DNA from 2 places in the Arthrobacter sp. AL05 genome. Region 1 is predicted to be linked to the other one. Evidence: riboswitches for the same ligand, from Rfam matches in the RefSeq annotation. Region 1 holds a riboswitch; the other holds the start of a gene.
The links. A riboswitch is a leader RNA that binds a small molecule or an ion and turns the genes downstream of it on or off. The one in region 1 is predicted to bind cyclic di-AMP.

Region 1 (3,201 bases):
CCCGCACTGTTGGAAACGGCCGCCGGCGAAGTTGTGGCAGAGGACTCCCCCCGACGCGCAGCCGAGACGTTGCAGGCTGCTGCCCTGGAGACTGCTGAAAGCCAGGGCGTGGCAGCCAGTGGAGAGGTCGTTCACGGCGATTCGGCGGCGTCTGCATTGCTCGACGCCGCCAAGGCTGCCGACCTCGTTGTCGTGGGGGCGCGTGGTCACGGCGGATTCCCCGGGCTGCACCTGGGATCGGTGGCAACACAGATCATCAATCACGCGCCCTGCCCTGTGCTCGTTGTCCGGCCCAAGGAGTCTTGAGCAGCGGGGCCCGTTGGCTCGCCCCTTGCGGTCCGGATCATCAACAGCCCAGGGTCTGCGGGAGAATATCCCCATGAGCTATGCGTGTGATGCTATTGACGCGGCCCTCCAGCGCGAGTCCTCGTGGAGCCGAGCCGAGGACGCTGAGGCCAGGCACGGCAGCAATCACCGGTACTACGGTGCATCGGTCGGAGCCGTCCGCGGAACCGTCCGTGACACCCTCCGCCGCCATCCAGAACTGACCCATGATGACATCACCGCCCTGGGCTCCGAGCTGTGGGACGTGCCGGTCTTTGAACGCCGCCTCGCCGCCGTTGTGCTGCTGCAGTCAAAAGTGGGCGTGCTGACCAATACGGACCTGACCCGGATCGAGGGATTTGTGCGGAGTGCGCGGCTGGGCGCCTTGGTTGATCCGCTGGCCATCGACGTCGTTGGTCCCCTGATCGCCGGGCTCGACGTCGTCGGCAGGGTGCGCGCCGACAGCGTCCTGGACCGTTGGATTCGGGATCCCGACGGCTGGCTGCGCCGCGCGGCCCTGCTGTCCCCGCTGCGCGCACTCCGCACCGGCGCAGGGGACTGGCCCCGGTTCGTGCGTCACGCCCGATCGGCGCTGGCGTGCCCACCCCGAGCGGAGTCGGGGCAGGACGGCGAGAGTGCGGTCACCGACGTCGCGGTGGCCCTGATGCTCGCCGAGATGGAACGGCACCGGCCGGAGCTGGAGTTCTGACCCGGACGTCCCGGCCGGCAAGCTACCCTGTGTGGCCCGGTCGGCGCTCCACAACGGCGTAGGCCTTTTCGTCGAAGAACTCCCAATCCGTGATCACCATGTAGCCGAGGGTATCCACGCGGTCATTCAGGACGCGAACATCGAAGCCGCCGTCGCGTGGCTCGGCGTCCCACGTCGAAACGTGGACTTCCCCGTTTTCCAGGACCAGCAGTTCGGTGTTGACACTGAAGTCCGCCAACGGCTGGTTACTGAGCTGGCAGATTGCCACAGCGGGCCGGGCGGCGTGGGGAGCGGTCATTTTCGGGCCTCTGCTTCGGGGGACGGTGTTGGCAACATCCTATGCCTGTGACCGCGTGCGGGAAGGGCCAGCGGGCCCCCGCAGCCCGGTCCGCCGTTACCGCAACGTGACATGTTGTGATCATTCCGTTATCTTTGTTAGGTGCCTGTTGTCTCCGAGACGGGCTCTCCCCAGCCGATTGCCTAACTCTGCCGCGGCGCGGGGATAACTCGCAGCAACGTCCGGCAGAGACGGGGAAACCACTTTTGGCCCGCTGTTCTCCAGGGGTCTTGGGGTGAAGCCGCACGGCCCGACATGATCGGGTCCGCGTGCGGCCGGGTGTCTCCCATCCGAATCCGACAGCTCACCCCGCAGGCATTGGGAGAGGCTCAACTAATGACTTTCAGCAACACTCACGCGCCCAACCGCGACGATCTTCGCAGTACCCGCCGCACCATCGGCCGTCAGGCCGCAGTCTTCGCCGCCGCTTCCGGAATGGTTTTCAGCGGCGCGATGGCCGCCAATGCAGCGGACGTGCCTGCCCAGCGCGACTCCGCACCCGCGAGTTCCGTCGATGTCAAGGGCGTGGTCGCCGCCCCGGTTATGGCGGACTCCGCTGTGCAGATCACCTTCGAACGCCCCGTCGTTGAGACTGCCCCGGCGCCCGTGGTCGAGGCACCCCAGCCCGTCGCGGCCCCCGCAGCACCGGCCCGTGCGGCCGCCCCTGCCGCCCCTGCCGCCGCGAAGGCTACTGTCAACGTCCAGGCTGCACCTGCGCCGGCAGCGGCTCCTGTTGCTGCCCCGGCTGCCGGCGGGGTCAATGCCACCCTTCTGGCCGTGGCGTACGGCCAGGTCGGCATCACGCAGGACTGCACCGCGATGGTCGAGAAGGCCCTGAACGCTGCCGGCATCCCGGTTGGTGACATTGGTCCGATGGGCTTTATGAACTACGGGAAGGTAGTCGGCGACCCCCAGCCCGGAGACATCATTGTCCAGTCCGGCCACGTTGCCATCTACGCCGGCAACGGCCAGGCCATCAGCGGCGGCATGAACGGTGTCAACGCCACCATGGCCCACCCGCTGTCCTGGCTGACCGCCACGGGGCCCGTAACGTTCGTCCGCGCCGGCTAGCACAACCGCAGGCACTGTACTGAAGGCCGGTCGATCGGTTGCCTTGGGGGCAGCGGATCACCGGCCTTCGGTCTGCCCGGAGGCAGGCTCCGGGGAATACCGCAGCAACACCACCCCGCTGCCGAAGGTACGGCTCTCCAGCAGCCGGAGCGCCGTGATGTCATCGGCCGCCTGAAACAAAGGCTTGCCCCGGCCAAGCAGGACCGGGTGCACATAGATCCGGTACTCATCGATCAGCCCCAGCCGCCTGAAGGCCTCCGCGAGCTCTGCACCGCCCAGCGCAAGGTCGCCATCCGAGTGTTCCCTGAGCCGCCTCACGTCCCCGGGAACGACCTCGCGCACCACCTGCGTATTCCAGCCGGCCTTCGACAAGGTCCTGGAGTAGACGACCTTGGGCATGTCCCGCCAGATCCCGGCGAACTCGATCTCCGGGGCCGTGCTGGACGGGTCCTGGGCGGCCGTGGGCCAGTACTCGGCCATCATCTCGTACGTCACGCGGCCGTCTAGAAACGCTCCCATGCCGCGGAGCTCTTCGTTAAAATGTTGGTGCAGTTCTTCATCGACCCGATGCCAGCTCAGGTCCTGCCCCGGCCCCTCGATGAATCCGTCCAGGGATACCTGAAACATCAGAATGACTTTGTGCATTGCATCACTCCTTCGCTGCCCGGCACCCCGGGAGTTCGAGCGTACGCCGCAGTTCGGCTCTCCGGTAGGGTCAATTCCGGCCGAACCGTTAGAAGCTGGATGAACTGCCGGACCC
Region 2 (3,201 bases), on a different contig from region 1:
GAGTGCTGCCATCTGTTCCGGGCGGACCTTGGACGGCCCGGCGCCGAACCGGCCGTCCTTTGGAAGGAGGTTTGCGGGAATCGTGATGCTGGTGTCGCTCACAGTGGCTCCAATTTTCGGCTGGTACTACGGGTGGCTCGGGTGACGGCCCGGCAGGGTGGCTGCGGCGGAGCCTGTTGTTTCATTCTGCCTGACTGTCCCGCGGGGGAGGCAAAAGGGACCGTCACAGTCCGGTCATTGAGATTATCCGGAGTAACTCAAATTAGGCTAAGCTGGCCTGCGAACGTACGGCGGAACCCGCCAGGTCGCCGGCAGCGCACGGTACGGTGGAAATCACGCAAGGACGGCGCTCGAGGAGCTGAGCTGAATGACGGATCTGATCGATACAACCGAGATGTATCTTCGGACCATTCTGGAACTTGAAGAAGAGAACATCGTCGCCCTTCGCGCCCGCATCGCCGAACGGCTGCGCCACTCCGGCCCCACTGTTTCCCAGACCGTAGGCCGGATGGAACGCGACGGGCTTGTGGTTGTATCCGGAGACCGCCACCTTGAACTGACCGGCGTTGGCCGCAAGCGCGCCATCGAAGTCATGCGCAAGCACCGGCTTGCCGAGCGGCTGCTGGCCGACGTCATCGGACTCGACTGGGCCTATGTCCATGAGGAGGCGTGCCGCTGGGAGCATGTGATGAGCGAACGGGTGGAGCGGCGGATCTTCGAACTTCTCAACCATCCCACCGTCTCGCCCTATGGCAATCCGATCCCGGGTCTGGCGGAACTGGGCGGCCTGCCCGCCGACCCCAACCCTGACGGCGTCGTGAATCTGCTCGAAGCCATGGCCGGCTATGGGCCTGATTCCAGTGTCAGGGTCAACCGGCTGGCCGAGCCCATCCAGGTAGAGCCGGAGCTGTTGGTCCAGCTCGATGAGGGCGGCATCCGCCCCGGCGCCCTGGTATCCCTGGAGCGCGTGGGGGAGTACATTTCAGTGCGCGTTCCTGACATCGAAGGTGCCCTTGAATTACCGCCTGAGGTCGCTGCCCACGTCTTTGTAACCATCGCTTCCTGAGGTTGCCGCGACAACCCGGGGCCGTCCGCGAGTTGTCCACAAGCTGATAACGGATTTATCACTGGACGGCTTAATCGCCTATAGTTGGAGACTAGTACCGATATCAAAGCGTTATCTGATCCGAAGCCGAGCCCTGCCAGCGGAACAGTCGCAGAATCATCTCCTGGCAGGGGCGGGGGAACCACTTTTGGCTGTTTAGCGGCCTTGGGGTGAAGACCGTCAGCGGCAAGTACCCACAAACACGGAATCCATCGGATGCCCCTGCGCGTGATTGCTTGCCACGGCGGACCGGGTCGTTGATCTCTCTGACCCGAATCCGACAGCTAACTCCGCAGGCTCTCCAGAGAGGAACCGTTGTTGACCACCCAGACCGCCAAGGGCCGCCGCCGTGCGACCGGCCCTGCCTCGGAGCCGCGTCCCGCCGCTGCCATGACGGCAGAGCGTCCGCGTGACGCGCACCGTGACGCGCGCAGGGACCGCCGCAGCCCCTTCCGCCAGGTAACAGATTTTGCCGCCGCCAGCGGTGTAGGCCAAAAGGCGGGTCTTGCACTGGCCGCTGCGGGCTTGGCCCTCACCGTCACAGTTCCCGCAACTGGCCCTGTTCTGGCCACAGACGCCGGCTCCGGCGCGGCAGCCAGCCCGGCAGCCGTGCAGCCCGATGTGACAGCAGCAGCGGCCAAGATCGACTTCAGCCGCACGGCAGTAACCACCAAGGGCGATCCGGACGGAAAGCTCAAGCAGTTGCTCAGTGCACAGTCCGCTGGCTCGATCACCCGGGCGGCCTCCGCAGGCAGCCTTGGGGCGCCGCTGGACCAGATGGTCACGGCGTCGCCGTTTGGCTACCGCGTCAGCCCCATCACCGGAGGCTCGGGCGAGTTCCACCGCGGGCAGGACTACTCGGCGCAGTGCGGCACCGTAGTCCACGCTGCCGCGAGCGGCACCGTGACATTCACCGGCTGGCACCCCTACGGCGGTGGTAACCGCGTGGTGATCGACCACGGCAACGGCCTGGAGACCACCTACAACCATCTGTCCTCCGCCAGCGTGAAGGTGGGGCAGCAGGTCTCCCGCGGGGATGTTGTGGCTCTTAGCGGCACCACCGGCGCCTCCACCGGCTGCCACCTCCACTTCGAGGTTATGGTCAACGGCGAAGTCGTCGACCCGACCGGTTGGCTCTGAAAATAGAGGGGACACTCTCGCATTCTGAGGACACGCCGTGATCCGAATGTGACATTAGGGTCCAACTGCTGTAAAGTTTGAACCACGCCAACTTTTTCGAAGTTGGCGCTCTTGAGTGGATTGCCTAGCTCTGCCACCGCTCAAGGTCCGTTCGCATGACATCGTCTGGCAGGGGCGGGGGAACCAATTTTGGTCTTCGCAAGAAGGCCTTGGGGTTAAGTCGCAAAGCTTCCCAGGAAGCAGCGCGGCCGGGTGACTCCCATCCGAATCCGACAGCTCACCTCGCAGGCATTGGGAGAGGCTACTTTCGTGCATACACGCCAAAATTCCGCGCTTCACCGCGCTTGCGCTGCTCTTTCGAGCCCGCTGGAATCCAATGAACGCGCCGGCCTTGCCGGTGCCCGGACCGCAGGCCACACGGTTGCCGCTTTTGGCGCGTCTTCGCAGTACACCCTTCGCTAAGTAACCCATTTTCGGGGCGATCCGGCGTACCCCCAAGATGCCGGAGCGTCCTCAGCCCGCGCCTAAAAGCGCGGACCAGGAACACGAAAGAGAGAACTTAATGACTACTCGTGCAAACGCACGGCATCGCGCCGAGGTCACCAGGACCAACTCGCTGGCCGTCATTGCCAAGGCTGTCGGCGGCAACGCCGGCGGCATGGGTCGCCAGGCCGCAGTTATCGCTGCTGCTTCCGGCCTCGTCCTGACCAGCGGTATCGCAGCCAATGCTGCTGAGGCCAACGTTCAGCGCGAATCCGCCTCCGCTTCCACACTCGACGTCCAGTCGAGCACCCCGGCTGCCATCTCGGCTGCTTCCACTATCGCGATCTCCTTCGAGAAGCCGGCCGTCACCACCACCCCGGCTCCGGTTGTTGAGGCCCCGAAGCCCGTTGTGAAGGTCCAGGAAGCGCCTGCTGCCAAAGCGGCCGGTACCCAGGTAGCTGCCGCCGCAACTG

Region 2: linked by a shared signal. The riboswitch ahead of QK287_RS15670 (M23 family metallopeptidase) and the one ahead of QK287_RS12075 (hypothetical protein) in region 1 are both predicted to bind cyclic di-AMP.

Annotation. Positions count from the first base shown of each region.
Region 1 is NZ_JASBRC010000009.1:28,178-31,378, reverse strand. Features, by position in the region: gene QK287_RS12090 (universal stress protein) at 1-306, shown strand, start outside; gene QK287_RS12085 (DNA alkylation repair protein) at 380-1,033, shown strand; gene QK287_RS12080 (hypothetical protein) at 1,056-1,331, opposite strand; cyclic di-AMP (ydaO/yuaA leader) riboswitch at 1,504-1,702, shown strand; gene QK287_RS12075 (hypothetical protein) at 1,707-2,441, shown strand; gene QK287_RS12070 (dihydrofolate reductase family protein) at 2,499-3,086, opposite strand; gene QK287_RS12065 (DUF5129 domain-containing protein) at 3,175-3,201, opposite strand, start outside.
Region 2 is NZ_JASBRC010000014.1:78,970-82,170, forward strand. Features, by position in the region: gene serC (phosphoserine transaminase) at 1-102, opposite strand, end outside; gene QK287_RS15665 (metal-dependent transcriptional regulator) at 368-1,066, shown strand; cyclic di-AMP (ydaO/yuaA leader) riboswitch at 1,181-1,419, shown strand; gene QK287_RS15670 (M23 family metallopeptidase) at 1,424-2,245, shown strand; cyclic di-AMP (ydaO/yuaA leader) riboswitch at 2,392-2,550, shown strand; gene QK287_RS15675 (NlpC/P60 family protein) at 2,808-3,201, shown strand, end outside.